One region of the Roseixanthobacter glucoisosaccharinicivorans genome, then DNA from elsewhere that is predicted to be linked to it. Evidence: riboswitches for the same ligand, from Rfam matches in the RefSeq annotation. Region 1 holds a riboswitch; each other region holds the start of a gene.
What was found. A riboswitch is a leader RNA that binds a small molecule or an ion and turns the genes downstream of it on or off. The one in region 1 is predicted to bind cobalamin.
Positions count from the first base shown of each region.

Region 2: another riboswitch for cobalamin. It lies ahead of V5F78_RS16840 (CbtB domain-containing protein); the one in region 1 lies ahead of V5F78_RS02240 (DUF1636 family protein).
Region 3: another riboswitch for cobalamin. It lies ahead of V5F78_RS19425 (TonB-dependent receptor plug domain-containing protein); the one in region 1 lies ahead of V5F78_RS02240 (DUF1636 family protein).
Region 4: another riboswitch for cobalamin. It lies ahead of V5F78_RS23145 (energy-coupling factor ABC transporter permease); the one in region 1 lies ahead of V5F78_RS02240 (DUF1636 family protein).

Region 1 is NZ_CM195538.1:513,878-521,500, reverse strand. It holds gene aroA (3-phosphoshikimate 1-carboxyvinyltransferase) at 1-384, shown strand, start outside; gene cmk ((d)CMP kinase) at 393-1,025, shown strand; cobalamin riboswitch at 1,586-1,818, shown strand; gene V5F78_RS02240 (DUF1636 family protein) at 1,838-2,383, shown strand; gene cobW (cobalamin biosynthesis protein CobW) at 2,380-3,435, shown strand; gene cobN (cobaltochelatase subunit CobN) at 3,454-6,996, shown strand; partial or broken gene V5F78_RS02225 (ferredoxin-like domain-containing protein) at 6,993-7,178, shown strand.
Region 2 is NZ_CM195538.1:3,634,852-3,642,474, reverse strand. It holds gene modA (molybdate ABC transporter substrate-binding protein) at 1-369, opposite strand, end outside; gene V5F78_RS16850 (TOBE domain-containing protein) at 525-734, shown strand; gene V5F78_RS16845 (histidine phosphatase family protein) at 798-1,382, opposite strand; cobalamin riboswitch at 1,492-1,611, shown strand; gene V5F78_RS16840 (CbtB domain-containing protein) at 1,643-1,867, shown strand; gene V5F78_RS16835 (CbtA family protein) at 1,880-2,734, shown strand; gene V5F78_RS16830 (winged helix DNA-binding protein) at 3,105-3,671, opposite strand; gene V5F78_RS16825 (TRAP transporter substrate-binding protein) at 3,823-4,806, opposite strand; gene V5F78_RS16820 (TRAP transporter large permease) at 4,845-6,158, opposite strand; gene V5F78_RS16815 (TRAP transporter small permease) at 6,162-6,710, opposite strand; gene V5F78_RS16810 (hydantoinase B/oxoprolinase family protein) at 7,190-7,623, shown strand, end outside.
Region 3 is NZ_CM195538.1:4,186,208-4,193,830, forward strand. It holds gene ribA (GTP cyclohydrolase II RibA) at 1-410, shown strand, start outside; gene V5F78_RS19400 (SDR family oxidoreductase) at 584-1,336, shown strand; gene V5F78_RS19405 (oxidoreductase) at 1,433-2,278, opposite strand; gene V5F78_RS19410 (MarR family winged helix-turn-helix transcriptional regulator) at 2,395-2,913, opposite strand; gene V5F78_RS19415 (MATE family efflux transporter) at 3,051-4,460, shown strand; gene panE (2-dehydropantoate 2-reductase) at 4,509-5,429, shown strand; cobalamin riboswitch at 5,497-5,706, shown strand; gene V5F78_RS19425 (TonB-dependent receptor plug domain-containing protein) at 5,814-7,623, shown strand, end outside.
Region 4 is NZ_CM195538.1:5,008,466-5,016,088, forward strand. It holds gene V5F78_RS23125 (TonB-dependent receptor) at 1-805, shown strand, start outside; gene V5F78_RS23130 (DUF2946 family protein) at 916-1,320, shown strand; gene V5F78_RS23135 (copper chaperone PCu(A)C) at 1,402-1,971, shown strand; gene V5F78_RS23140 (hemin uptake protein HemP) at 2,117-2,302, shown strand; cobalamin riboswitch at 2,485-2,711, shown strand; gene V5F78_RS23145 (energy-coupling factor ABC transporter permease) at 2,746-3,423, shown strand; gene V5F78_RS23150 (alpha/beta fold hydrolase) at 3,814-4,698, shown strand; gene V5F78_RS23155 (hydantoinase/carbamoylase family amidase) at 4,745-6,073, opposite strand; gene V5F78_RS23160 (aspartate/glutamate racemase family protein) at 6,130-6,798, opposite strand; gene hydA (dihydropyrimidinase) at 6,803-7,623, opposite strand, start outside.

The DNA.
Region 1 (7,623 bases):
GAGCGCGCGCCCTCCATGATCGACGAATATCCGGTGCTCGCCGTGGCGGCGGCGTTCGCACACGGAACGACCCGCATGCGCGGCCTCAACGAGCTGCGGGTGAAGGAAAGCGACCGCCTCGCCGCGGTGGCCGACGGGCTCGCGGCCTGCGGCGTGCCCCATGAGATCATCGGCGACGACCTGCTGGTCACCGGGCTCGGGCCGGACGGCGTGATCGGTGGCGGACCGGTGGCGACCCATATGGACCACCGCATCGCCATGGCCTTCCTGGTGATGGGCCTTGCCGCGCGCGACGGCGTGAGCGTGGACGACATGCGTTTCATCGCCACGTCTTTTCCGACCTTCGTGCCCATGATGGGCGACCTCGGCGCCGTGCTGAAATGAGCGACAGCCTGATCATCGCCATCGACGGGCCGGCCGCCTCCGGCAAGGGCACCCTCGGCCGCAGGATCGCGGCGACCCTCGGCCTGCCCCATCTCGATACCGGCCTGCTCTATCGCGCGGTGGCGGCGCGCTGCCTCGCCGACGGCACGCTGGACGACGAGATGGCCAGCGCGGAGGCCGCCCGCACGCTGGACCTGCGCGCGCTCGATCCGGAAAAGCTGCGCACCGGCGCCCTGGGCGAGGCGGCGTCCGTGGTGGCGGCCCGCCCCGTGGTGCGCGGCGCATTGCTGGACCTGCAGCGGCGCTTCGCCGCGCAGCCCGGCGGCGCGGTGCTGGACGGGCGCGACATCGGCACGGTGATCTGTCCCCATGCGCCGGTGAAGCTGTTCGTGACCGCCTCGGCGGACGTGCGCGCCACCCGCCGCCATCGCGAACTGCTGGAGCGTGCAAGCGAGGTCGCGTTCGAGGACGTTCTGGCCGACATCCACAAGCGCGACGAACGCGATTCGCACCGCGCCGCCGCCCCGCTGGTGATGGCACAGGACGCGGTGCTGCTGGACACCACCCATCTCGGCATCGAGGAGGCGCTGGCCGCCGCTTTGGCGATCATCGCCGCCAAGACCTCGACGGCCGGCGTCTGAGGCGAATCGACCTTCAGCCGAACCGCTCCCCCTCCCCCCTTGCGGGGGAGGGATGGGGAGGGGGGTCCCGCGCCGCCAGCATCTCGCCCGCCCGGACAGCGGGCAGATACCCCCCACCCTGCCCTCCCCCTTAAGGGGGAGGAGGAATGCCGCACCGCGTGATGGGATTCCCCATTCCGCAGGAAAGCGATGACACGGCAACGGTCGCGTTCGAGGAGGGCTGGTCGCCGCTTTGGCGATCATCGCCGCCAAGACCTCGACGGCTGGCGCCTGAGGCGAATCGACCTTCAGCCGAACCGCTCCCCCTCCCCCCTTGCGGGGGAGGGATGGGGAGGGGGGTCCGGCGCCGCCAGCATCTCGCCCGCCGGGACAGCGGGGAGATACCCCCCACCCTGCCCTCCCCCTCAAGTGGGGAGGAAGGAAACGGCGCCGCGTGATGGGATTCCCCATTCCGCGGGAGGGACATGAGGGTGCCAGGGGTTCTCGCCGGTGAGGTTCGAGTGACCCCTACGGGCTGAAGCGCGGCGCGCCGCTTCATTGACTTCCCGGCGGCACGGTTCTTAAGTGTCGGCGTCGATGGTCCCGGTTCGAGCGGCTTGCCGCTTCCGCCGGGTGAAAAGGGAATGCGGTCGCGCACGGGTTTTCCGGGCGATAGCCGCAGCTGCCCCCGCAACTGTAGGCGGTGAGTTCCGGCCGAAAAGCCACTGGAAGACGGGCCCCGCGCCCCTTCCGGGAAGGCGGCCGCGAACGGCGATCCGCGAGCCAGGAGACCTGCCACCGACAAGGACGCGTGCCGGGCGGGGTGCCCTGGCATGGCGATTCTTCCCGTGGCACGCCTGCGCGGGCCGCTCGCACCCATGGAAACCGGCGTGGAGCGACCTTCCAACGACGATTCGCCTTTCGCGGGGAGCGAGACGATGGTGCGAAGCGGCACGCCCGCCGACGGGCCGGCACGCGATTCCCTGCGCGTCGCCAGCGTTCCCGCCGTAACCCTGTTCGTCTGCACCACCTGCAAGCTCGCCGGCGCGGCCACCGACGCGCCACCCGCCGGCGCCGCGCTTGCGCGGGAGGCGATGCGCGTCGCGGCAACGGGCGGGGACCCGGCCATCGCCGTGAAGGAGGTGCGCTGCCTCTCCAATTGCAAGCGCGCGCTTTCCGCCGCCTTGGTGCGCACCGGCGGCTGGTCCTACGTGTTCGGCGATCTTTCGCCCGACAGCGCCGCCGACCTTTTGACCGGCGCGGCGCTGTTCGCCACCTCCACGGACGGCATCCTGCCCTGGCGCGGGCGGCCCGACAGCCTCAAGCGCGGCATGGTTGCCCGCATCCCTCCCATGACCTTCTCCGAGGACCAGCGATGACCTCTCTCGCCCGCATCCCCTGCACCATCGTCACCGGCTTCCTCGGCGCGGGGAAGACCACCCTGATCCGCAACATTCTGGAAAATGCCCAGGGCAAGCGCCTCGCCGTGATCGTCAACGAGTTCGGCGACGTGGGCATCGACGGCGAGATCCTGAAGGGCTGCGGCATCGAGAGCTGCCCGGAGGATAATATCGTCGAGCTGGCCAACGGCTGCCTGTGCTGCACGGTGGCGGACGATTTCGTCCCCGCGCTGGACCTCATCCTCTCCCGCACCCCGCGCGTGGACCATATCCTCATCGAGACCTCGGGCCTTGCCCTGCCCAAGCCGCTGGTGCAGGCGTTCCAATGGCCCGCCATCAAGAGCCGGGTCACGGTGGACGGCGTGGTGGCGGTGGTGGACGGCCCGGCGCTCGCCGCCGGCCGGGTCGCGGACGATCTCGCGGCCCTCGCCGCCCAGCGCGCCGCCGACGACACGCTCGACCATGACGACCCGGTGGAAGAAGTTTTCGAGGACCAGATCGCCTGCGCCGACCTCATCATCCTCTCCAAGTCCGACCTGCTGGATGCCGCCGGCGCGGAAATCGCCGACGCCCGCATCGCAAAAGCCCTGCCGCGCGCCGTGAAGGTGGTGCGCTCCGCTGGCGGCAAGGTGGACGCGGCGATCCTGCTCGGCCTCGGAATCGGCACGGAGGACGAGATCGACGCCCGCCGCACCCATCATGACGACGAGCTGGACCACGACCACGACGATTTCGACAGCTTCATCGTCCGCCTGCCGGAGATCGCCGATCCCGCCGCCCTCGCCGCCCGCGTGGCGCGTGCCGCCGAAACGCCGGACGTGCTGCGGGTGAAGGGCTTCGCCAATGTCGCCGGCAAGCCCCTGCGCCTGCTGGTGCAGGGCGTGGGCACGCGGGTTTCCCACCAGTTCGACCGGCCGTGGCGGGCGGACGAGCCGCGCACCGGCGCGCTGGTGGTGATCGGCCTGAAGGGCTTCGACCGCACTGCGGTGGAACGCGCGCTGCTGGCGCCGGAACCGGCGCTTTCGGCCTGAGGCGGGATCGCCCTTTCCATGCATCTGCTCGCGAGCACATCCGCCACCATCGAGGACCTGGCCGAGCCCATCGACCTGCGCCAGCCTCCCGGCGATGTGCTGGCCTTGTCCTTCACCGACAGCGACCTCCTGGCGCTCGCGGCGGCTTGGCGGCGGGGCCGCGACCGGCTGCCGAGCCTGCGGCTCGCGCGGCTGAAGGATCTGCGCCATCCCATGTCGGTGGATCTGTGGATCGACAAGGCGGCGCGCCACGCCAAGGTGATCTTGGTGCGGCAATTGGGCGGGCTCGACTGGTGGCGCTATGGCGCCGAGCGGCTCGCCGAGCTGGCGCGCGCGCGCCGCATCGCGCTCGCTCTGCTGCCCGGCGAGGACCAGGACGATCCGCGCCTTGCCGCCCTCTCCACCGTGCCGGCGGCGGAGCTGGCCGCATGGCTCGGCTATTTCCGCCAGGGCGGGCCAGACAATATGGCCGCGCTGCTGGAGCGGGTGGCGCGCGTGGTGCGGGGGGAGACAGGCGCCGAGATCGCCGCGCCGAAAAGCGTTCCGCCCGCGAGCTTCTATCTGCCGGATGCCGGCGCGGTGGACCTGGCGGACGTGGTGTGGACCGTCCCGCTTGCCGCTCCGGTCCAAGGGGCCGTCATGGCCGGGCCTGTCCCGGCCATCCACGCGGTGCCGGAAGGAACGAACGGGCAAAGTCGGACCGTGGGGCGCGGCGTGGATCCCCGGGACAGGCCCGGGGATGACGAAGCGCGCTCGGCAGTCCAGTCCGGCTCACACGGCCCCTCTCCCCGCGCCCTCATCCTGTTCTACCGTTCCATGTGGCTGGCCGGAGACCTCGCCCCCATCGACGACCTCTGTGCCGCACTCGGCGCGCGGGGCATCGCGCCTGTGCCGGTGTTTCTCGCCAGCCTGAAAGATCCCCACTCCCGCGCCTTCGTGCGCGACGCCATCGCGCAGGCGGCCCCGGACCTGATCCTCACCGCCACCGCGTTCGCGGCCGGGGATGCGGACGGCCTGTTCCCCGCCGGCGGCCCGCCGGTGCTCCAGATCATTCCCGCCACCACGGCGCGGGACGCCTGGGAGCGAAGCCCGCGCGGCCTCGCCGCCGCCGATCTCGCCATGCATGTGGTGCTGCCGGAGCTGGACGGGCGGGTGCTGGCCGGCGCCATCTCCTTCAAGGACATGGCCGCCCCGGACGCGGACCTCGCCTTCACCGCCGCGCTGAACCGCGCCGAGCCGCAGGCCATCACCCATGTGGCGGCGCGCGCCGCCGCCTTGATCCGCCTCGCCCGCACGCCCCGCGCGGAGCGTCGCATCGCCGTTCTGATGCCGGATTATCCCGGCGCCCCCGGCCGCACCGGCTATGCGGTGGGGCTCGATGTGCCGGAAAGCGTGCGGCGGGCACTCGAAACCCTGGCGGAGGCGGGCTATGCCGCCGGCACGGCACCCGCCCACTCAAAAGCCCTGCTGGACCGGATCGTCCCGACGCAGGCCCTGCCGCTCGCCGACTATCAGCGCCTGTTCGCCGCCCTCCCCGAACCCGTCCGCGCCGCTGTCACCGCCGCCTGGGGCGCGCCGGAAGAGGATCGCGACCTGCGCGACGGTGCCTTCCATGTCCGCTGCGCCCAATTCGGCACTGTCACGGTGGCCCTCGCGCCCGATCGCGGCGCATCGCTGGACCGGCGGGCGGACTATCACGACCCCGCGCTGCCGCCGCGCCATGGCCTGCTGGCTTTCGGCCTGTGGCTGCGGCACGGGCTCGATGTCCATGCGCTGGTGCATATGGGCGCACACGGCACGCTGGAATGGCTGCCCGGAAAGGCCGTAGCGCTGACGCCCGACTGCTTTCCCCAAGCCGTGCTCGGGCCGCTGCCGGTGATCTATCCCTTCATCGTCTCCAACCCCGGCGAGGCGGCGCAGGCGAAGCGGCGCATCGCGGCGGTGACGCTCGGCCATCTGCCGCCGCCGCTCACCGGAGCCGGGCTCACCGAAGCCGAGCAGGCGCTCGAACGGCTGGTGGACGAATATGCCGAAGCCGACGGCCTCGACCCGCGCCGCCGCGACCGCCTCGCCCGGCTGATCGTGGAGCGGGCGGGCGAGACCGGCCTTTCGGTCCGCGCCGGGGTCGATGGCGCGAGCGATCCCAACGAGGCGCTGCGCCGCATCGACGCCTGGCTCTGCGACGTCAAGGACATGCAGGTGAAGGACGGACTGCACATCTATGGCAGCGCCGACGGCGATGCGGAGCGCGCGCCGAGCGCGGAAGCCGAGCGCGCCGCCCTCCTCGCCGCCCTCGACGGCCGCCATGTGAGCGCGGGTCCGGCGGGCGCTCCGGCGCGCGGGCGGCGCGACGTGCTGCCCACCGGGCGCAATCTCTTCACCGCCGATCCGCGCCATCTGCCCACCCCCACCGCGCTCGACCTCGGGCGCCTGGCGGCGGAAGAGGTGGTGCGCGCCTATCTGCAGGAGCACGGCGATTATCCCCGCGCGGTGGTCATCGACCTCTGGGGCAGCGCCACCTTGCGCACCGGAGGCGAGGAAATCGCCCAGGGGCTGCATCTCATGGGCTGCCGGCCGGTGTGGGACCACGCCAGCGGCCGCGTCACCGGCATCGAGGTGCTGCCGCCGGCGAGCATGGGCCGGCCGCGCGTGGACGTGAGCTGGCGCGTCTCCGGCCTGTTCCGTGACATTTTCCCCGCCCAATTGGCCTTGCTGGACGCCGCCGCCCGCGCGGTCGCGGCCCGCGAGGAGGAGGAGAGCGAAAATCCGCTCGCCGCCCAGGTCCGCGCCGGCGGCGATGTGGCCCGCATTTTCGGCTCGGCACCGGGGGCCTATGGCGCGGGCATCGAGGACGCGTTGGCGCGCGGCGCGTTTGCCGACCGCAGCGAACTCGGCGCCGCGTATCTTGCCGCCGCCTCCCATGTCTATGACGGACCCGATGGCGCGGCCCGCCCGGCCGCCGGCGCCTTCGCGGCCCAGGTCGCGCGCGCCGATGCGCTGCTGCACGGCGCCGATGATCCCGCCCGCGACCTGCTGGACGGCGCCGAGGACGGGGCCTTCATGGGCGGGTTCGCCGCCGCCGCCGCGCTGCTCGGCAAGGCGGTGGATCTGGTGGTGCTGGACACCAGCGATCCCGAGCGGCCGAAGGCCCGCGCCTTGAAGGATGCGCTGGCGCGCATCGTCCATGGCCGGGTATCGCCGGTCTTCATCGCCGGCCAGATGCGCCACGGCCCGCGCGGCGCCGCCGAGCTGACCGAAACCGTGGACCGGCTGGTGGCCTTCGCCGAGACCACCCATCAGGTGCCATCGGACCTGTTGGACCAGATTCACGCGGCCTATCTGGCGGACGAGACGGTGCGCGCTTTCCTGCTGCGGGAAAATCCGCAGGCGGCGGAGGCCATGGCGCGCCGTTTCGAGGATGCCCGCCGCCGCGGCCTGTGGCACGCCCGCCGCAACGATCTCGACGGCGATCTTGCGGCCTTGCGCGCGCAAGCGGGAGACGCAAGGACGCCCGCGCAGACAAGCCATCAAGGAACCATCGGCACGGAGGCGGCGGAATGAGCGCGCTCTCCCGCCGACGCGGCGCCTGCCCGGCGCTGAGCGCGCCCATGGAGACCGGCGACGGCCTTCTGGTGCGCCTCGTCCCCGCCGACGGCATCTTCACGCCGCGCGCGCTCATCGGGCTCGCACGCGCCGCCCAGACGTTCGGCAACGGCATATTGGAAGTGACCGCCCGCGGCAGTCTCCAGATTCGCGGCCTGGCGGACGAGACTGTCGGCCCGCTGAATCACGCCGTCGCCGCCCTCGCCTTGGTGCCGCGCGAGGGCCTGGCCCTGGATGCCTCGCCGCTCGCCGGCATCGACGCCGCCGAGATCGCCGACGCCCGGCTCCTGGCCGGTGAAATCGGCGCGGCGGTGGCAGAAGCCGGCCTGCTGCCGCGCCTCGGGCCGAAGGTGTCGGTGGTGATCGACGGCGGCGGCGCCTGCCCGCTCGATGCCGCCAAGGCCGATGTGCGGCTGCAAGCCGTCCGGGCAGGCGATGGCGTGGCGTGGCAGGTGTCCCTCGCCGGCGATGCGGCACGCGCTCGGCCCCTCGGCACATTCGGCCGTCAGCAGGCGGTCGCGGCCGTGGTCGACCTCCTGGCCCGCATCGCCGCGCTCGGCCGCGCGGCGCGGATGGAAGATGTGC
Region 2 (7,623 bases), 1.9 Mb from region 1:
CTTGGGGGCGATCAGCACCAGGCGGTTGCCGAGGAAATTGAACCGGCTTCCCTCCTGGAGCAGCTTGTGGCTGGCGGCATAGTCCATCCAGTCGAGATCGGCGGAGATGAAAATATCGGCGGGCGCCCCGGCCTCGATCTGCTTGGCGAGCCCGGAGGAGGCGGCATAGGAGATGCGCGTGGTCTTGCCGGTTTCCTTGTGCCAGTCGGCCGCCACCGCATCGAGGGCGTTCTTCAGGCTGGCGGCGGCGAAGATGGTGACCGGCTCGGACTGGGCATGGGCCGCGCCGGCCAGGGGCATGGTGCCAAGCCAGGCGCCGCTCAGGGCGAGGCATGCGATTTTCAGCCAGGTGCGGCGAGCCAGGTTCATTGTCCCTCTCCGGTACGGTGCTTGGTGCAGCGCGATATATTTTGAAATATAGCGCCGCGACGATTTTCGCTAGCGATATATTTTCTAAAATATGTCGATGTGCGGCGTGGCGGACGGGAGCCCACCGGGCTCCGCGCCAGCAGTGGAGGGTGATCATGAAGATCAGTGCGCGGAATGTGTTGAAGGGCAAGATCCTGGAAATCACCAAGGGCGCGACCACGTCCCACGTGCGCCTGGACCTTGGCGGCGGCGCCACGGTCACCGCCTCCATCACCAATGAGGCGGTGGACGAGCTGAAGCTCGAAGTCGGCCAGGACGCCGCCGCCATCATCAAGGCGTCGGACGTGATGATCGCCGTCCATTGAGGTCAGGCGGGAGCCGCCGGGCGTGGCTCCCGCCCCTCGTTCCACCCGCCCGTCCGGTCCGCCTCAGGCGTCGGGCGGAGGGTCCAGGGGCTGGCCCAGGGTGCGAAGGGTCCAGCGCCGGCCGTCGGTGCGCAGGTCGCTGCGGGTGAGCGGCGCCACGTCGATCTGCCAGAAGGCGCCAGGCGGCGCCTGGAGAAGGCCGACCGCGATCGCCCGGACGTTCGCCGCATGGGTGCAGGCGATGACATGGCCATGGCCCTCGCGCTGGCGGTCCAGCCAGGCCTCCATGCGGGCGATCAGCGCCGCGAGCGATTCGCCGCCGTGCGGCGCTGCCTGCGGCTCGCCGCGCCAGAGGGCGAGCGCGCCAGGATAAGCTGTGTCCACCTCGGTGAAGGTGCGGCCCGCCCACAGCCCGCAGTCCCAATCGCGAAGATCCTCGTCGTTCTCCGCCTCAAAGCCGAGCGCGCGTGCGGTCTCTCTCGCGCGCTCGGCTGGCGAAGTCCGCACGCCGTCGGGCCGCCGCAGCCGGCCGCGCCACGCCTGGGTCTGCGCCAGGGCGAGCGGCTCCAGCGGTTCGTCGCGCGGAAAGGCGCCGGCCCGCAGGGCGGCGGTGGCACCGTGGCAGATCAGCGTCAGGCGGTTGGCCATGGCGATGGGGCACCCTTGCGGCAGCGGGCGGAGGAGATCGGCCGGCGCGCCGGCGCGCGTCTGTTTTCGCCAGATTGTTCGTTTGACACAACCGGCTTCGCGCCAATAGTGTCGATGCTTCGCTGCGGGTGAGGAAGTCGGTGAAAATCCGACACGGTCGCGCCACTGTAAGCGCCACGCCATTCCGGCCGTGCCGCAAGTCAGACCCGGCCCGCAGGACGATGTTCGATTTCGGGACGCGCAATCCCAGGAGACTGACCATGGCCGACACCGTTCTTTCCGGTTCCTCCCTCGGCGTTGCGGCCGGCACGCAGACCATCTCGGTCAGCGAACTTCTGCCCTGGGCGGTGTTCGGCGGCCTGCTGATGCTGCTCGCGCTTTATTTCGTCGGCGCCGAACAGGGCGCGACTTCCCTCATCCCCGGCATGTATGTGCATGAATTCCTGCACGACGGCCGCCACCTGCTCGGCTTCCCCTGCCACTAAGGGGCATGCGACATGGTTGGGTCTCTCCTGCTTCGCGGGATGCTTGTTGGCGTCCTCGCGGGCTTGCTCTCGTTTGGATTCGCGCGCGTCTTCGGTGAACCCGCGGTCAACCGCGCCATCGCCTTTGAGGAAGCGCATGCGGAAGGGCCGGCGCCCGCCGCCGCGCCCGCATCCCCGGCGGCGACGCCGCATGTCCATGCCGACGGCAGCACGCACATGCATGCCGCCGCCCCGGTACCCGCCGCGGCCGAAGGCCATTCCCATGGCGGCGAGGAGGAATTGGTCAGCCGGTCCACCCAGGCCGGGCTCGGCCTGCTGACCGGCACATTGGTCTATGGCGCCGCCATGGGCGGCATTTTCGCGCTGGTCTTCGCCTTTGCGCTCGGGCGGGTGGGCCCGTTGTCCCCGCGCGCGACGGCGGGGCTGCTGGCGCTGGGCGGGTTCTTGGCCATCGCCCTGGTGCCGGGGCTGAAATATCCCGCCAATCCGCCCGCCGTAGGCGACGGCGCGACCATCGGCTTCCGCACCCAGATGTTCTTCCTGATGCTCGTGGCCTCGCTGGCCGCGCTCACGGGCGCGGTGCTGCTGGCCCGGCGGCTCGCCGCCCGCCACGGTGTGTGGAACGGGGTCGTCGCGGCGGCGCTTGCCTATGTGGCGGTGATTGCCCTGGTGCAGACGATGCTGCCGACCATCAACGAGGTGCCGGCCGAATTCTCGGCCTCGCTCCTGTGGGAGTTCCGCATCGCCACGCTCGGCATCCAGGCGGTGCTGTGGGCAACCCTCGGGCTGGCCTTCGGCCCGCTCGCCGAGCGCAGCCTGCGCGCCCATCGCGGCGCGCGCCTCGCTCCCGCCGGTGCCCTGCGCTGACGGGCTTTCGCTGAGGCGGATCGGTGAGCCGCGGGGGGGCGCTTTGACGGACCCCTCGGGTGCGGCGCCGGTGGGGTCCTCGTGGTCGCCGTCGGCCCACGCCGATCACTTGGAAGCGGGCGGATGCGGCGTGCCGAAATTCAATGCGAAATATTCGCCCGAAAAGCCGGTGTGATCGGCTGGAAAAGTGCGGTCAAGCGCCAGTAAACCGATGTTCGTCTGCGCTAAGCCATTGTTTCACGTGAAACATTTTCTGTCACCCGGAGCGATGCCGAGGACCGGTGCATCAGGAGAGCCCGCGCTTTTCCCGCGCGCGGGCGGGCTTGCCAGTGGCGGCGGCTTTGTCCTGCCGGCCTGAAGCGGAGGTGTGCTAAAGGCTCGCGGCCGCCCGGGCCGCCTGGTCGTAATGGCCGGAAAGCGTGCGCAGCAAGGCCGCGATCTCCGACAGCTTTTCGGGGGGAATGCCTGTCGCGGCAACGGTTTGCGTCAGCAGCGCCTCGCGCACCTCGCGGTAGCGCTGGCAGGCGAGGCGGCCTTTCTCGGTGGCGTTCAAGGTCTTCTCCTTGCCGCGCCGGCCGCTGGACACCAGCCCCAGGGCCTGGAGCTTCTTCGCGGCATAGGTGACGAGGTGGGTATCCTCCACATCCAGCACCAGGCACAGATCGGCGATGGTCTTCGCCCGGTCCCGATGGGCCACGTGGTGCAGCACCAGCACATCCAGCGACGACAGATCCGGCAAGCCCGCCGCCGCCATGCAGCGGACCATCCAGCGCTGGTAGCCGTGGGTGATCATGTTGAGGCCGAATTCCAGCTCCGACAAGGCCGGCAGGGCGCCGTCGGCAAGATGGGCCGAGGAGACGATGGAGCCGAGCGGACCGGACGAGATGGGGCGATCGGTTTCACCGGCCGGTGCGGGAGAGGCGGGGCGTCGGGTCATACGGCTTGGCGTCCGGCTGTTCTTGCGGGCGGAAATGCTCCGGCCCGAGAAGCCGGGGCCGGAAGCGGGGAGCGTCGGCAAGGCCTGCCGCTCCGGCGGCGTGGCCGGCCCTGCGCGGGCCGGCCGATCGCGTCATGTTACGCCACCGCCCTCACTTCTTGAAGGCGGCGAGGGCGGCTTCCCCGTCCGGGCCCGCCTTCTTGATCCAGTCGGCGGTAAGCTGCGCGCCGATCTTCTCGAAGCCGGCCCGCAGTTCGGCGGAAGGCGCTTCCACCTTCATGCCCTTGGCCTGGAGCTGCTCCACATACCATTTGCTCTTCTCGATGGAGCTCTTCCAGCCGCGTTCCTCGGCGGCGGCAGCAGCCTTCAGCACGGCCTCCTGGGTCGGCTTGTCGAGGGCATCGAAGGCGGCCTTGTTCACGAACACCATGTTCTTCGGCAGCCAGGCCTGGACGTCGTAGAAATAGGGGATGCTTTCCCAGATCTTCACGTCATAGCCGGTGGCGGCGGAGGTGATGAGGGCGGTCACCACGCCGGTGGCGAGCGCCTGCGCCAATTCGGCCTGCTGCACGGTGACGGACTGGGCGCCGAGCAGATCGCCGATGCGCGAGGTGCCGACATTATAGGCGCGCCACTTGGCCCCCTTCAGATCCTCGACTTTGGTGACGGGGTTCTTGGAGAAGATGCCCTGCGGCGGCCAGGGCACCGCGTAGAGCACCATCAGGCCCTGCGCTTCCATCTTCTTTTCGACGAACGGGCGCGAGGCCGCCCAGAGCTTCTTCGAGCTTTCGTAGGAGGTTGCGAGGAACGGCACCACGTCGATGCCGAAGATCGGATCCTCGTTCTCGTGGATCGACATGATGACCTCGCCCGCCTGGGCCTGGCCGGTCGCCACCGCGCGCTTGATCTCCGGCGCCTTGAACAGGACGGCGTTGGGATGCAGCGTGATCAGCAGCTTGCCGCCGGACAGGGTTTCCACGTCCTTGGCGAACTGGGCGATGTTTTCCGTGTGGAAATTGTCCGCCGGATAGGCGGAGGGAAGGTTCCACTTGGTCTGGGCGAGCGCTGGGGCCGCCGAGAGCGCGGCGATGCCGGCGGCGACGAGCACCGGTGCGAGGAAACGCGAGCGTGCCATTTAGTATCCCTCTTCTGGTTGGCTGTGACGGCGGTTTTTCACCCGGGGAAGGCCCAGCGCGGCAGCACCAGGACGATCTCCGGGAAGGTCGTGATGATGATGACCGCGACGTTGAGCAGAATGAAGAATGGAAAAGCGGCCTTGGCCACCGAGAGCGTGTCGCGCCCGCTCATGTTCTGGAGCACGAACAGGTTGAAGCCCACGGGCGGCGTAATCTGCGCCATCTCGACGTGAATGACGAGATAGACGCCGAACCAGACCAAGTCGAAACCCGCCTGCTTCACCATCGGCAGCACGATCACCGCCGTCAGGACGATCATCGAGATGCCGTCGACCAGGCAGCCGAGGATGATGTACATGACGGTCAGGGCCAGGGCGAGCTTGCCGGGGGTGAGGTTCAGCCCCTGCACCCATTCGGCCAGCGCCACCGGGATGCCGGTATAGGCCATGGCAGCGGTGGTGAAGGCCGCGCCGGCGATGATCAGCATGATCATGCAGGACAGGCGGGTCGCGCTCATCACGCTCTGGAGGAACGCCGACCAGGTGAGCGTGCCGCTCCAGGCCGCCAGGGCAAGCGCTCCCATCACGCCCCAGGCCGCGCATTCGGTCGCCGTGGCGAGGCCGAGAATGAGCGAGAGAAACACCCCCGCGATCAGCAGCAGGCACGGCAACAGCCGCGCCGACTGGCGCATCTTCGCCCGGAAGGGCATCGGCGGGTCGCGCGGTGGCGACTTGGACGGGTTCAGCAGCGACCAGATGATGATGTAGCCGCTGTAAAGCGCCATCACCAGCAGGCCCGGCAGGAAGCCGCCCAGGAACACCTGGAGGACCGAGACATTGGCCGTAACCGCATAGACCACCATCGGAATCGATGGGGGAATGAGCAGCCCCAGCGTGCCCGAGCCGGCCAGCGTGCCGATGCTCATGCCCTTGTCGTAGCCGCGCTTGTCCAATTCCGGCAGGGCGATCTTGCCGATGGTGGCGCAGGTGGCGGCGGAGGAGCCCGAGACGGCGGCGAAGATGCCGCAGCCGATCACGTTCACATGCAGCAGCCGGCCCGGAAGCCATTGCAGCCAGGGGGCCAGGCCGCGAAACATCTCCTCCGACAAGCGCGTTCGGAACAGGATTTCGCCCATCCAGATGAACAATGGCAGCGCGGCCAGGGTCCAGGAGGCGGTGGCGCTCCACACGGTGGTGGCGAGCACCTGGCCGATGGGCACGTTGGTGGTGAGGACCATCGCCGCTAGTCCGACGATGCCGAGCCCGAAGGCGATCCACACGCCGCTCGCGAGAATGGCGACAAGCAGCAGAAGCAGCACGATGGAGAGCTGCGCCAAGTCGAAATGCGTCATGGCTCAGACGCCTCCGCCGGCGGCGATGCGCTCGACCAGTTCATCGGGCGAGGTGGCGGGTTCCTTCTCGTAGCGCGGCCGGTTGCCGCCGGCGACATGGACGAATTCGTCCACCATCGCGATCAGCAATATCACCAGCCCCGCCGCATATCCGCTCTGGGGAATCCACAGCGGCACCGCGATCACGCCTTGCGACATGTCTTTGAAGAGCATGGATTCATACGCTAGCTGCACGGCGTGCTTCGCGAAAAAGGCGAGGAACGCGATGCCGATCGTGAGGGCCACCAGTTCCGCCACCTGCCGGGCGCGGCCGTGGAGCCGTTCGAGCAGCAGGCCGACGCGGATCATGTCGCCGGCCTTGAAGGTATGGGCGAGGCCGAGAAAGGCCATGGCCGCCATGCACCAGGCGGTGAAATCATCTCCGGCGGGAACATTGAGGCCAAATTCGCGGCCGGCGGAAAGCGCGATCATCAGGCCGAAGATCGCGAGCAGGAAAAGCCCGGCCAGGATGCCGGAGAGAAAATAGAGCCCGTCGAGCGCCTTGCGGATCATGCGCGCCCTCCGTAGCCCGGCTGGTGGCGGCGAGCGGCTATGTCCGGAACCTTCGCGGCGTCCCGCGCACACGTCTTCGGCCGCCGTCGCTGGCGGAATTCTTCGCTGGTCATTTGAACCCCTCAAAGGTCTGTGCGGCCCCCTTCGGGCAAGGCCCTGGGTGCTCTCGAAACATATGCTGGCCTGACGCTGTCATTTCGTCAACAAAATGTTGACGTTTTTTCTCCGTCATGACTTCATTCATCCCGCAGCCCGACGCTTTGCGGCGTCCAAGCATGCGCGCGATGCCGCAGAGTGGGGCAGAAGGATCGAGAATAAGAAATTCTAATTTTGAGCCCATTCATGCCGAAATCGATATCAATTTCCGGTTGGGTGCGAGGGGGCGGATTCAGCAGCACGGACCGCTCGGGCCGTGCAGAAAACGGGCCAGCCGGAAAACGCGCGATGCCCGAGACGATCAGACGATGCAGGGGACAGACATGACGATGACGGCGGATGCGGAGGTTTCCTCGGGCAAGCGCGGGGCTTGGGAGTTCTGGATCGACCGGGGCGGCACCTTCACAGACATTATCGGCCGCCGCCCGGATGGCACGCTGGTGGCGCACAAGGTGCTTTCGGAAAATCCTGGCGCCTATCGCGACGCCGCCGTGCACGGAATTCGCGAACTGCTCGGTCTCGCGGCGCAGGACCCCATCCCCGCCGGCCTCGTCTCTGCTGTCAAAATGGGCACCACGGTCGCGACAAACGCGCTTCTGGAGCGCAAGGGCGATCGTACGCTGCTGGTGACAACCCGCGGCTTCAAGGATGCGCTGAAGATCGGATATCAGGCCCGGCCGAAGATCTTCGCCAAGAAGATCGTGCTGCCGCACATGCTGTTCGAGCGCGTGCTGGAGGTGGGCGAGCGCGTGCGGGC
Region 3 (7,623 bases), 1.4 Mb from region 1:
AATTGCGCGATACGGTCCAGCGCATGGCGCGCGGCACCGGCGGCGTGTTGCTCTATCTCGACCAGGAAGGGCGCGGCAACGGCATCGCCAACAAGATGCGTGCCTACAAGCTCCAGTCCGAGGGCTATGACACCTATGACGCCGATGCCGTGCTCGGCTTCGGGCTCGACCAGCGGCGGTTCGACTTCGCCGCCGAAATGCTGCGTCAGCTCGGCGTGACGGCGGTGCAGCTCATCACCAACAACCCCCAGAAGATCGCGGCCCTGAAGGCCGCCGGGTTGAACGTGGTGGCGGAACAGCGCGTGCTCGGCCGGCCGACGGTGGAAAATGTGCGCTACCTCGCCTCCAAACGCGACCGCGCCGGCCATTACATTGATTTCGAGGTGCTCGCCGCCCGCGCGCCGGATTGAGCGCCGGCACGGGGCGCTGGGCGGTCTGGCCAAATCAAAACGATTGAAATCTCTCCCCGCTTGGGCTTTCCATGGCGGGCCACTCTGTGCGCGGCTTAAGGTCCGCGCCGCCGTGTCCGGCGCTGGCCGAGGACGGCGGAAAGAGAAACGAGACCACTCGGGAGAGAGACTTCATGACCGCCACCACCAAGATCGCCCTCGTCACCGGCGCCGGCTCCGGCGTCGGCCGCGCCGTCGCGCAAGCCCTCGCGGGCGCCGGCTACAGCGTGGCCCTCGCCGGGCGCCGCCGCGAGGCGCTTGAGGCGACCGCTTCCTCGCTTGGCGACGCGCCCGCGCTGGTGGTGCCGACGGACGTCACCGACCCTGCCTCCGTCGCCGCCTTGTTCGCGGCGGTAAAGGAGGCCTATGGCCGGCTCGACCTGCTGTTCAACAATGCCGGCACTGGCGCTCCGGGCGTGCCGATGGAGGATCTCACCTACGAGCAATGGCGCACGGTGGTGGACACCAATCTCACCGGCCCGTTCCTGTGCACCCAGCGGGCGATCCGCATCATGAAGGCGCAGACCCCCATGGGCGGGCGCATCATCAACAACGGCTCGATCTCGGCACACACCCCCCGCCCCAATTCGGCGCCCTACACCTCCACCAAGCACGCAATCGCGGGGCTCACGAAATCCACCTCGCTGGACGGCCGTGCCTATGACATCGCCTGCGGCCAGATCGACATCGGCAATGCCGACACGGATATGGCCCAGCGCATCAAGAACGGCATCATCCAGGCGGACGGCTCGATGAAGCCGGAGCCGATGATCGACGCCAAGCACGTGGCCGACGCGGTGGTCTATATGGCGAGCTTGCCGCTGAGCGCGAACGTACAGACCATCACGGTGATGGCCACCAAGATGCCGTTCGTCGGCCGCGGCTGAGCCCCGACGCATTGACGGGTGCCCGAGCCGCCTCTTCCCGCACGCGGGGAGGGGCGCACCGTGCCGGGCGCAGCGGGGCGCCCGCCCGCGCTCTCGCTATTCGCGGAAATCCGTGTCGGCGGCCACGCTCTCCCACGCGTCGAGATCGGCCGCCACGCGCGCGAGCTTGGCGCGGATGTTGCGATGGGCATCCGGTCCGAGCGCGAGGCGCAAGGGCGGGTTTTCCGCATCCACCGCCTGAAGGATGACCGCGACGCCCCGCTGGGGATCGCCCGGCTGCGCGCCGGCACGGGTGGGCACAGCCGCGCGCACCACGCCCGCGGTCTCCTCATAGGCATCAATCCGGTCCGCCGCGAATGTGATGGAGCGACCGAGGAAATCGGTGCGGAAGGCGCCGGGCTCGACCAGAATCACCGAGATGCCAAGCGGCTCCAGTTCGGCGGCGAGCGCCTCGGAGAGGCCCTCCACGGCAAATTTGGTGGCGCTGTAATAGCCATAGCCAGCGCGCGACTGGAGCCCGAGGTTGGATGAGAACTGCACGATGCGGCCCCCCGTGCCCTGGCGCATCAGGGGCAGGGCGGCCTGCGTCGTCTCGATGAGCCCGAATACATTGGCGTCGAATAGAGCGCGATATTCCTCCGGCGCCGCCTCCTCCACCGCGCTGAGAAAGCCATAGCCGGCATTGTTGACCAACACGTCCAGCACGCCGAAAGCCGCTTGGGTGGCGGCCACCGCCGCCGTCGCATCGCCGGCACGGGTGACATCGAGAGGCGCCGTGCGCGCGGTTTCGGGATAGCGGGCGGCGAGGTCCGCGAGCTTTCCCGGATCGCGGGCGGTGAGCATCACGCGATCGCCGCGGGCCAGCACGGCCTCTGCGAGCACGCGGCCGAAACCGGCTGAGCAGCCGGTGATGAGCCAGGTCCGGAAGGGAGCTTTCGTCATGGGAGCAGTCTCGGTTCGGGCGGGAACGCTTCCTTAGAAGGATGCCTGCCCTGTCGCGTCAAATCACGTTGCAATGCCGGCGCCGGGACTGAGTCCGAGGCGGCCCGCGCGAACGCCTATTCTGGGGGGTCACGGCCTGCGAACGCGGCGGCGAATTCGGGCGAAGCGATGCGCTCCAGCGATGCGCGCAGAGCCTCTGCCTCGGCGAGCCCGAACACCGCCTCGAATCGCGCCTGCGCCTGCGCCCACAGGGCCATGGAGGCATCGAGCTTCGCCTTGCCCAGCGGCGTCAGCACCACCCGGCGGCTGCGCTTGTCCTGTTCATCCGGCACCAGCATCACGAGGCCGTCGCGCTCCAGCGGCTTGAGATTATGCCCGAGCGCCGAGCGATCGAGCACCAGCGCAGCGGAAAGCTCGCCCATGGTCGGCGATCCGGCCCGCGCGATGTGGATCAGCAGCGAGCGCTGGGTACCCTTCAGGCCGCACGGCGCCAGAACCGAATCGTACAGTTGCGACACCCGGCGGGTGGCCTTGCGCAAAGCCGTGCCGTTGCAACGCCCGGCATTGGGATAAGCGCCGGCGGACGTTGCGGGCTCACATCCCGCCCCGGTCGACGCGTTCTTGCGCCCTGCCATGTCCTTAACTCCTCACGGGGCCGTCAATTGACGAATACTCTCATATGCCCCTATTTTCAAATTTACGGGCATATGCCCCTACTTGCGATCCCGCCGGTGTTTTCCGCAACCGCTCCCGGCCGATTGGAGCCAGAGACATGCTCAAACTCCAGACCGATCCGGCCAGCCCCGCCCCCACGCAATCGCACCCGGCCGGGGGTGCCGCCGCCATGTCGTCGCGCACCCGCGCCCTTCTGGACGCCCCTGTGGTGCCCCTGCTCTTGCGCCTTGCGTGGCCGAACATCCTGGTGATGCTCGCCCAATCGAGCACCGGCCTGATCGAAATGGCCTTCATCGCCCGTCTCGGCATAGATGCGCTCACCGGCATGGCGCTGGTTCTACCGGTGCTGATCTTGATGCAGAACATGTCCCAGGGCGCCATGGGCGGCGGCATCTCCTCGGCCATCGCCCGCGCCCTCGGAGGACAGCGGCGGGCCGAGGCGGACAGCCTCGTGCTGCATGCGCTACTCATCAATGCCGGCTTCGGCCTCACCTTCTCCGCTTTGGTCCTGCTCTTCGGCCGGCCCCTGTTCGCCGTGCTCGGTGGCAGCGGCGCGTCTCTCGACGCCGCGCTCACCTATTCGCACATCCTGTTCGCGGGCATGGTGCTGCTCTGGATATTCAATGCGCTGGCCAGCATCATCCGCGGCACGGGCAACATGCTGGTACCCGGCATCGTCATCTGCGGCGGCGCGGTTCTGCTGGCGCCGCTCTCCTATGCGCTGATCCTAGGGCTTGGCCCGATTCCCTCCTTTGGCATCGCCGGCGGGGCGATCGCCATGCTGCTTTATTACGCCATCGGCGCCGCGATCCTGGGCTGGTACGTGGCCAGCGGGCGCAATGTGGCGCGCTTCGCCTGGACCCGGCTGCACCTGCCCTATGCCTGGAATATCCTAAAGGTCGGCGCGGTGGCCGCCGTGAACACGATCCAGCTGAACGTAACCATCGCCGTCACCATGGGGCTCGTGGCCGCCCATGCGGGACCCGGTGCGGTGGCCGGCTTCGGCACCGGAACCCGGCTCGAATATCTGCTGCCGCCGCTCGCATTCGGGCTCGGCGGGCCGCTGGTGGCGCTGGTGGGCACCAATATCGGCGCCGGGCAGAACCGGCGCGCGCTGCGGATCGCGCTGATCGGCGGCGCCTTTGCCTTTGCGCTGACGGAAACGGTGGGCCTTGCTGCCGCGCTCTGGCCGGCCGCATGGCTCGGCCTGTTCGACGCGACGCCGGAAATGCTGGAGGTCGGAACGGTGTATCTGCGCATCGTCGGACCCTTCTTCGGCTTCTTCGGGCTCGGCATGACGCTGTATTTCGCCTCGCAAGGCGCGGGGCGCCTCGGCTGGCCGCTTCTGGCCAGCCTGCTGCGGATGATCATCGCGACGGGCGGTGGCGCGCTGGTGCTCTCGGCCACCGGTTCGCTGTACTGGCTGTTCGCGGTCTATGCCTGTGGCCTGTTCGCTTATGGGGCCGTCGTGGGCGTGTCGGTCGCCTCGGGATCCTGGTTTCGCTAGAACATTTCGATCACCCCACCGACTCGGATCGGTTTATCGGAGCAAGCGATGCGTATTCTCGTGGTCGGTGCCGGTTCCACCGGCGGCTATTTCGGCGGTCGCCTGGCTCAGGCGGGCCGCGACGTGACATTCCTCGTCCGTCCCAACCGCGCAGCCCGCCTGCGGGCACGCGGGCTTGAGATCGTCAGCCCCCTCGGCGACGTGACGCTTCACCCGGGCATCGTGACCGCCGACCAGATCACCGGGCCGTACGACCTCGTCCTGGTCTCGGTGAAGGCGTTCGCCCTGGAAGCCGCGCTCGTCGACGTGGCGCCCGCCATCGGCCCCAAAACCATGATCCTGCCCGTGCTCAACGGCATGAAGCACATGGATCTGCTGGCCGACCGCTTCGGCGCCGATCGGCTCCTCGGCGGGGTCTGCAAGATCATGGGCCGCATCGACGATGAGGGACGCATCGTGCAGATGAGCCCGCTGCAGGAACTGACCTATGGCGAAACCGGCGGCACGCGCTCGGCGCGCATCGAAGCCCTTGACGCCGTGATGCAGGGCGCGGGCTTCGACGCGCAGCTCTCGGATCACATCCTGCTCGACATGTGGGAGAAGTGGGTGTTCCTCGCGAGCCTTGGCGCCACCACCTGCCTGCTGCGCGGCAGCATCGGGGACGTGGCCGCGGCGGGCGGCAAGGCCGTAGCCCTCGCCATCGTCGCCGAATGCGCCGCCATCGCTGAGGCTTCTGGATACGGCCCGCGACCGGCTTTGCTCTCCTGGACCCAGGCGCAACTCACGAGCGACGGCTCGCCCATGACCTCGTCGCTGTATCGCGATCTGAGCCAGGGCAATGCGGTGGAAGCCGACCAGATCATCGGCGATCTCGCCGCGCGCGCCCGAGCCCTCGGGATACCGACGCCGTTGCTGGAAGCCGTGGGCGTCGCGCTGAAGCTGTATGAGAACCGACGCGCGCAAGGCTGAGCGGCCGGTCCAGCGATCGAGCGGCCCGCACTGAGATCGTGCCGCTTGACGGTGCGCGCGCCCTGCGGCTAGCGTCAAGGCGACGGTTCCCCCAGGGGATCAAAAGGGAACGCGGTGAGTCGGCGCCTGGAAACAGGGGTTGGCGAAGCCGCGGCTGCCCCCGCAACTGTAAGCGGCGAGTCCTTCGTCATCAGCCACTGGGCCTTCGGGCCTGGGAAGGCGGCGAAATGGACGCTGACCCGCGAGCCAGGAGACCTGCCGTCAGCCGTGGTCACGCGCGTGCACATTGGGCGGGGTGTCCTGATGGTGGTTGATCCAGGCGGCTCCCGGGCCGTGGGGAGGCCTCGTTCGCGGTGACGGACCACTCGTCCCGCTGAGGCCCAAATGCCGTCCGCCTTGATTTTCCCCGTTCGCCGCGCCGCGCGCCGTCCCATGCTCGTCGCGCTGATTCTCTCCTTCGCCTCCGGCGTCGCCAATGCCCAGTCGGCGCCCCCCGCCGATGGCGCGTCGCAATCCATCGACCTGCCCGAGGTGGTGGTGAGCGCCACCGGCATGCCGACGCCAGTGGACCAGGTCGCCTCCTCCGTCAGCGTCGTCACCGCCGAGGAGATCGACCGCCAGCAATTGCGCACGGTTCCCCAAGTGCTTCAGTCGCTTCCGGGGCTCAATGTGGTGCAGACCGGCGGGCCGGGCGGGCAGACCTCGGTGTTCATCCGCGGGACCAATTCCAACCATGTGAAGGTGCTGGTGGACGGCATCGACGCCGGCAATCCGTCCAGTCCCACCGGCGCCTTCGACTTCGGCCAATTGCTCGCCACCGACCTTGCCCGCATCGAGGTGCTGCGCGGTCCCCAGAGCGGCCTCTACGGCTCGGATGCGATCGGCGGCGTGATCTCGATCACCACCAAGAAGGGCGAGGGGCCGGCCAAGGTGTTCGGCTACGTGGAAGGCGGCGCGCTCGGCACCTTCAACCAGGCGGCCGCGCTGAGCGGCTCAACGGACAAAGTGGGCTATTCCTTCAACGTCACCCATTTCTCTTCGACCGAGATCCCAGTGACGCCGCCCTCCATTGTCCCGCCGGGCTATCCGATCAATCCCAACGCCTATGACAACTGGACCTATTCGACCCGGCTCGATTTCCAGATGAGCGATGCGTTCGCGGTCAATTTCGTCGCCCGCTATATCGACAGCCGGCTTGCCTACACGCCGGATGTCTACCCGCCCCCGCTGTATGAAGGGCTGCCGGCGGCTGAGCGCTCCACCAGCCTCGCCAGCATGTTCTTCACCAAGGGCGAAGGCGTGTGGACGGCGCTGGACGGCGCGCTCAACACCACGTTCGGAGTGAGCGCCACGACCTCGTCCAACCCCACCACCGGGCCCAACAGCGACGTGAACGGCCAGTATGAGGGCGACCGGCAGACCTATTATCTGCGCTCGAACCTCGCCTTTGCGCCGGGGCAGAACCTGCTGGTTGGCGTGGAGCGGCGCAACGAGGCGATGACCTCCTCCACCCAATATACCGATCTTTCCGCCAGCACCGGCGACACCGGCGCCTATGCGGAACTCCAGGGCAAGCTGGGGGATCGCTTCTTCGGCGCCGCGAATATCCGCTTCGACAGCGACGACACGTTCGGCGATCATTCCACCTTCCGCCTCGCGCCGGGCTTCCTCATCCCCGAGACGGGAACCACGCTGAAAGGCAGCTACGGCACCGGCTTCAAAGCGCCCTCGCTGTACCAGCTCTATGCCCCCTATTACGGCAATGCGGAGCTGAAGCCGGAGGAAAGCACGGGCTATGATATCGGCTTCGAGCAAGAGGCGTTCGGCGGCCGGGTGACGTTCGGCGCCACCTATTTCCACAACGACATCACCAATCTCATCAGCTACGACCCGGTGACCTACCAGAACATCAACATCTCCAGCGCGACGACACAGGGCGCGGAAACCTTCGTGGCCTTCGCTGTGACCGACCGGCTGAAGCTGAGGATGGACTACACCTATACCGAAGCGGTGGGCTACATGCCGCCGGACACCTCCTTCGGGGCGGCCTGCGCGCCGCTGACCGACACTTCCTGCGCGCCGCTGCGGCGGCCGAACAACAAGGTGAGCGTCAGAGCCGACTGGAACCCCACGGACCAGCTCAATCTCTCCGCCACGCTGATCTACGCGTCCGCCTGGTGGGATATCGTGCGCC
Region 4 (7,623 bases), 570 kb from region 1:
CAAGACGCGCTCGCCGAACCTGTACGAGCGCTATGCCTGGTCCACCAACGGCATGGCCATGCAGATGATCGGCTGGTTCGGCGACGGCAACGGCTATGTGGGCAATCTCGATCTGGTGCCGGAAAAGGCCCACACCTTAAGCTTCACGGCGGATTGGCACGATCCGGCGCAGAAGGTCTGGCAGGTGCGGGTTTCGCCCTATTACAGCTATGTGCAGGATTATATCGACGTGCAGCGCTGTGCCCTGCCGGGATGCCTCGCCAATTTGCCGAACAATCTCACCGCCGACAACACGTTCGTCTATCTGCAGTTCGCCAATTACGACGCCTGGCTCTATGGCGTGAACATCGACGGCAAGCTGGCCCTTTGGGACGATCGCACCTACGGCCAAGGCGCCTTTCGCGGCGGCCTGAACTTCGTGCGCGGGCAGCGCACCGACGGGGTCAATCTCTACCACATCATGCCGGTCAACGCGACGCTGGCGCTCGACCACACGCTCGGCAACTGGAGTTCGAGCGTCGAGGTCCAGCTGGTGGGGGCGAAGACTCAGGTCAGCCAGGTGCACAATGAGCTGGAGACCTCGGCCTATGCCCTGCTGAACTTCCGCACCAGCTACACGGCCGGCCAGCTGAAGGTGGATTTCGGGATCGAAAACATCCTCGATACCCAATACGACCTGCCGCTTGGCGGGGCGAACCTGGTCAATTACCAGGTCTCCAGCATGATGGGCACCTCGGCCGCCTGGGGCTATCCGGTGGCCGGCTATGGCCGCTCGATCAATACGCGGGTCACCGTGTCCTTTTGAGCTTTGCCACCGGGTGCGGCGCGTCCCTGCGAGGACGTGCCGCACGACTTTGATCTACGGTTGTCGGCGACCCGATGTCATAGTGTCGGCCGACGAACATTCGAGACATCTTGATCTTGGCCAAGCCGCGCACATCCTGGAGAGCCTGGGCCGCCATCGCGGCGGCCTATCTGCTCGTCCTGCAGATGCTGGCCGTGGGGCTTGCCGCGGGCGCCCAGGCGGCGCAGGCAGCGGCCCAGGGTCCGGATGCGTTCGGCGTCATCTGCTCCAGTTCTCCAACCGAGAACGGGTCCCCAACCGAGGGCGGGGCCCCGGCCCATCATGATGGGCTGGACTGCTGCGTCTTGGGCTGTCCCATGTTCGGGCCGGCCGCCGCACCGCCGCCGGCGGCGGAGGGATTCGTCGCGCCGGTGCGCCACGCGGCCGCGATGCTCAGGCGCGGCGCGGATTTTTCCGCCGCGCCGGGCCAGCGCCGTTCCCCGAGCCGCGCCAGGGCTCCACCCGCGATCGCCTGACGCCTGCGTTTGCGCAGGGAAAGTCCGCCGATCGTGACATCCGGTCCTCCCCTGGAGGAGGCCGTATCGTGGAGCCAAGCCATGTTGAATTCTTTCCGTTTTCCCGGCGCGTTCGCGCGCCTCTGCCGCCGCATGTATCTTGAAGAGGCGCTCGCCGCGCTGGCCTTCGCCATGTTCCTGCTGACCCTCTCCGCGCAGGCGCTGATGGCGCACGAGTTCAAGGTCGGCTCCATCGAGATTGACCATCCCTGGACCCGCGCCACGCCCGAGGGCGCCAGCGTCGGTGCCGGCTATCTGGTCCTGAAGAACGAGGGTTCGACGCCGGACCGCCTCGTCTCCGCCACCGCCGAGGGCGCGCAGAAGGTGGAAATCCACGAGATGTCCATGAAGGACGGGGTGATGACCATGCGGCCGGTGGCGGGCGGCGTCGCCGTTCCCGCGCAGGGCTCCGTGGCGCTGAAGCCGGGCTCCTATCACCTCATGCTCATGGGGCTGAAGCAGCCCCTGAAGCAGGGCGCCATGGTCAATGGCACGCTGACGTTTGAGAAGGCGGGCACGGTGTCGGTTCAGTTCAAGGTGGAGTCCATCGCCGCCCAGGGGAGCAGCGATGGGGGCGAACACGACCATATGACGATGCCATCCGGCAAGTGAGTCGCGCGCAAGTAAGCCGCGCGCAAATGAGCCGTCCGGCCGTTCGCGCCGGCCGCCGGCGATCCGCTCGCCTGACCCGCGCCGGGGGCGGCGCGGCGCGTTTCGCCCGTCCTTCGCCCGAACTCCGGCAGAGGAGCCGCCTTCCATGGGCATCATCAAGCTGAGACCCGTGCCGTCTCCCGAAACGGCGGTGCGCACCATCGCGATGGCGGACGGATGCCTGGACAGCACCGATCTCTTTCGCGCGGCGCGCACGGTGCGGATCGTTCATGGCGACCAGGTCTATACCCTGACGCTGACCTCCAAGAACAAGCTGATCCTCACCAAGTAATCGTTTGCGCAAGGGGGGAGGTCTGAGGCGGGAGGCTTGTGGCGGGGCGCGCGTGCTTATTCCGGGCGCGGCATGGGCCGCGCATGCCGGCCGGGTCTCCGCGCGCCTGTCTCCACGCGACAAAGAATCCGCATATCGGTGCGCGCGGACGCGCGGACGTCTTGACAGAAAGCGGAGGTTGGCCGCTCCTGAACGCGCATGGTTCTTCCGGCATGACGCACATGCCGGAAGTGAAATGGGAACGGGGGAGGGGCCGATGACGCCCTGAGCCCCGACCGCCCCCGCGACTGTGAGCGGCGAGCGGCCTTCCACGATGTCACTGAAGCAATCCCCCAAGGTGCGCTTCGGGAAGACGGAAGGCATGCGGCGACCCGCGAGTCAGGAGACCGGCCATGCGCCCGGAACTAACGCAGGCCGTCGGGTGAGACGGCGGAGGAGCAGTCATGCATATCGAACCTGGTCTCGTGGATAGCGGGAAAATCTGGCTCAGCTACGTCACTGCCGCGGGCGCCGGCGGCTATGCCGTGAAGCTGGCCTATGAGGCCGTCCGCGAGCGCGGCATCCTCTCCCTGGTGTCGCGCAGCGCGGCGGCGAGCGCCCTGGTGTTTTCTTTCTTCGAGGTGCTCCCGCATTATCCCGTCGGGGTGTCGGAAGTTCACCTGATCCTCGGCTCGACCCTGTTCCTGATCTTCGGCATGGCGCCGGCGGCCATCGGCCTGTCCCTCGGCCTGCTGGTTCAGGGCCTGTTCTTTGCGCCGTTCGACCTGCCGCAATTCGGCATGAACGTGACGACCCTCCTGGTGCCGCTGTTCGCCTTGCAAGCCGTGGCCCAGAAAATCATCGCCCCCAATACGCCTTATGTGGACTTGCGCTACGGCCAGGCCCTCGCGCTCTCCACCACCTATCAGGCGGGCATCGTCGCCTGGGTGGCCTTCTGGGCGCTGTATGGCCAGGGCTTCACGGCGGACAATGTGGCGGCGATTTCCACCTTCGGCGGCGCCTATATGCTGGTCATCATCATCGAGCCTTTGGCCGACCTCGCCGTGCTCGGCGCCGCCAAGGCGCTGAGCCGCCTGCGCGGCTCCATGCTGCTGGAGCGCCGCCTCTACGAGGCCGTCTGAGACGCGTGACGCGCAGGTCCGTGGGCAACAACCGCCCACGGACAACCGCCCGATGACAACCGCCCGCTGACAAGGGCTCTGCGACAAGCGGCCGGGATCCTCTATCGCGGACGTTTGTTGCGCCGATCCTCCCGATCGGCGCCGGGTCGTTGAGAGGCTGCGGCAAAGGCGGCCGCCTCCCACGAGCGGGGGCGCGGGGGCCGCGCCGGGAGCATCCTTCCTTGCGTCGATAATTGTAAACAGTATACAGATTGAAGCCGTTCGGCTGCCCGGCCGGCCCGCGTTGGGCACGCCAACCGCCAGGACGACAAGCGGACGCACGCCCCCACGCATCGCAGCGCCGGGGCGCGTGCCGCAGAGGATGTGCGCAAATCCAATCGGGGAATGACCATGGCCTACGCGACGACGGACGACGGAGTGCGCCTGCATTATGAGGAAACCGGCACCGGCCGGCTGGTGATCTTCGTCCATGAGTTCGCCGGCGATCTCCGCAGCTGGGAACCGCAGATGCGCCATTTCGGCCAGCGTTATCGCTGCGTCGCCTTCGCTGCGCGCGGCTTTCCGCCCTCCGACGTGCCGGAAAATCCCAGCTCCTATTCCCAGGCCCGCGCCGCCGACGACATCGCTGCGGTGCTCGCGGCGACGGGGGAAACCAAGGCCCATGTGGTGGGCCTCTCCATGGGCGGCTTCGCCACCCTGCATTTCGGCTTCCGCCATCCGCAGCTGGCGCTGTCGCTCTGCGTCGGCGGGTGCGGCTATGGAGCGGAGGTGGAGCAGCGCGCCCGTTTCCAGGCCGAGGCCGACACCATCGCCGGCTTCATCACCTCCGCCGGCATGCCCGCCTTCGCCGAGAAATATGCCTACGGCCCGACCCGCGTGCAGTTCGAGAACAAGGACCCGCGCGGCTTTGCCGAATTCAAGCAGATGCTGGCCGAGCATTCGGCCCTGGGCTCCGCCAACACGCAGCTCGGCGTGCAGCGCGAGCGTCCCTCGCTCTACACCCTGGTGGAGGAGATGAAGCGGCTGACCGTGCCCACCCTGGTGATCACCGGCGACGAGGATTGGCCCTGCCTTGCCCCCGGCCTGCTGATGAAGCAGCACATTCCCTCGGCCGCCTTGGCGGTGATGCCCAATTGCGGGCACACCATCAATCTGGAGGATCCCGACGAATACAATCGTCTCGTCGGCGACTTCCTCACCAAGGTGGATTGCGGCCGCTGGCCGACCCGCGACCCGCGGGCCATGAGCGCGTCCATCACCGGTATGAAGGACTGAGCGCGCGCGGAGAGCCCGATTTCGGGCTCTCCTTCCCCACGGGCGGTCAGGCGCGGGCGTTCTCGGCGAGCCACCAGGCGAGAAGGCTGGCGGCGCGCATGAAATCCGCCATCTCCATGGCTTCGTGCGGATTGTGGCTGCCGTTCTGGTTGCGCACGAACATCATGGCGGTGGGAACGCCGGCGGCGGCGAAGGCGGCGGCATCGTGCGACGCCGGGCTGCCGAGGCTCATCGCCGGGATGCCCAGCGCCTGCGCGCCCTCCACCAGCCGGGCTCGGATCGCGGCGTCCATCTTACCTACCACGGCGCTCGCCCGCGGCCCCATGTGGAAGGTCACGCCGCGCCGGCGTTCGATGTCGGCGATGATGTCGCCCATGCCCTGTTCCAGCTCCGCCAGCTGTGCGTCGTCATAGGCGCGCACGTCGAGGCTGAAATGGAAGGCGCCGGGCACCGTGGTCAGGCCGTGCTTGGCCGGGTCGGTGTGGAAGCGCCCGAGCGTCACGGCCATCGGCCGCCCCTCCGCCTCGTGTGCCGCCCAGAGCCGATCCATCCCCGCCGCGAATTCCGCCGCCGCCATCACGGCATCGCGGCGAAACCGGCGCGGCAGCCCCACATGGGCGTATTCGCCCGCGATCCAGGCATTGGGATAGCGGAAGTTGCCGGGAATGGCGGTGCATATGGCCAGCGGAAGGCCGGCTTCCACGAGGCTCGGCGCCTGCTCGATATGCACTTCCAGAAAGGCGCGGAGCGCACGCGGGTCGAGATGCCGGTGGCCCGCCCGCAGCAGCGCGGGATCGCCGCCGCACGCGTCCAGATGGTCCGCCAGCGTGCGGCCGGTATCGATGCGCCGCGCGTCGAGCGCGCCGGGCGGGAGCGTGCCGAGCGCGGAGCGGCTGCCGAGATAGGAGACCTCGAACCACACGCTCTCTTCCGCCCGCACCCCCATCACGGTGATGTCGCAGGCGGGGGTGACGCCGAGCGCCCGGAGCGCCGCCACGGCCACCAGCCCGGCCACCACGCCGGCCGCGCCGTCGAAATTGCCGCCGTGGGGCACGCTGTCGAGATGCGAGCCGGTGAGGATGCGCGGCGCCGCGCGGTCGCGGCCGGGCAGGGTCATATAGGTGTTGGCGGCCGCGTCGGTCGCGATGTCGAGGCCGAGGCGCAGCGCGTGGTCGCGCACCAGGCCGTGGGCGAAATTCTCACCGGCGCCGTAGGTGTCGCGGGTGATGCCCGGCACGTCGACGCTGCCCTGCCGCAGGGATTCGAACAGGCGCGTGGCGAGGCCGAGCTGGGCGTTGGTCGCGGCGATGATCTGGTCGGCCGAAGGCGCCGTCGCGGGTTGGGATGCGGGGGAAGCGGCGGTCTGGGAGGTCATGGGCGGGGTCGTCTGCGGATGCGATGTGGCGGTGTGCGATGGCATGGAACGCGGGCTCATTCCGCCGCCAGCCGTGCCATGGCGAGGGCCATGGCGGTGGCGGCGCGCGAGGGTTCGATGACGGGAACGCCGAGCGCGTCCTCCAGCGCGGCGCGATGGCGCGCCATGCCGGCGCAGCCGAGGATGAGCACGTCCGCCTGCTGGGTATCGCGCAGGACGGCGCCGGCGGCGATCATGCGCTCGCGGGTGCGCCCGTGGTCGGCGAGTTCCGCGACGGAGAGGCCGATCGCCTTGCTGCCGGCATAGCGCGGGGCAACGCCCAGCATCCGCGCCTGCCGCTGCTGGCGCCGCACCGAGGCGTCCAATATGGCGATCACGCCGAAGCGATCACCCCGCATCATGGCGGCGAAGGTTCCCGCTTCGCCGATGCCGAGCACCGGGCGCGCAGTGCGCTCGCGCGCGGCGATGAGGCCGGGATCGCTGTAGCAGGCGATCACATAGGCGCTCGCCGGTTCGCGGTCGATATGGTCGAGCACGAGGCGCGTCGCATGCTCCACGTCGCTTTGGGTTTCGACGCCGGGCGGCCCCTCGTGCAGCGTCACGCATTGGATCGCCGGCCCGCCGGGGAAGGCAAGGTCGCCCACCGCCGCCGCGATCTCCGCCGTGACGGCGGCATTGCTGTTGGGATTGATCACCAGGATCCGGTTTGCGGCTGCATCCGCCATGGTTTCAGGCCCTCCCGGCCGGGGCGCGTGCGGGAAAGAGAGCGGCGCCGAAATTCGTCGCCGGGTCGGTCTCCGGCACGGGGGGCGGCGTGCCGGCGGCACGGCCGGAGGCGGCGCGGGCAATGAAGCGGCCGGAGCCGGGCGCGGCGTTGAGCACGCCGTCGTCGACGATCACATCGCCGCGCCGGACGATGGTGGTCGGCCAGCCCGTCACCTCCCGCCCCTCGAACGGCGTATAGCCCACCGTGTCGTGCAGATCGTCCGCGCGCAGGGTGACGCGGCGGTCCGGGTCCCACAGCGCGAGATCCGCATCCGAGCCGACGGCGATCGTGCCCTTGCGCGGGAACAGGCCGTAGAGTTTCGCGGCATTGGTGGCGCTGAGCGCGACGAAGCGGGCAAGGTCGATCCGCCCGCCGTTCACCCCTTCCGAGAACAGCAGCGGCAGGCGCACCTCGATGCCCGGAATGCCGTTGGCGATGTCCTTGAAGGTGGGGGTCGCGCTGCGGGCGAACTTGCCGCTCGCATCCATGCGATAGGGGGCATGGTCGGAGGAATAGATCTCAAGCGTGCCGTCCGCGAGCCCCGCCCACAGGGCCTGCTGCTCCACTGGGCCGCGCGGCGGCGGGCTGAAGCAGAATTTCGCGCCTTCATAGCCCGGCAGGTCGAGATCGGCCGCGCTCAGCAGCAGATATTGCGGGCAGGTTTCGCCGAAGATGTGCCGGCCTTCCGCCCGCGCGGCGCGGATGGCGGCGAGCGCTTCCACCGTGGAGACATGGACGATGAGCAGCGGGGCATCCGCCAGGGTCGCCAGCGCGATGCAGCGTC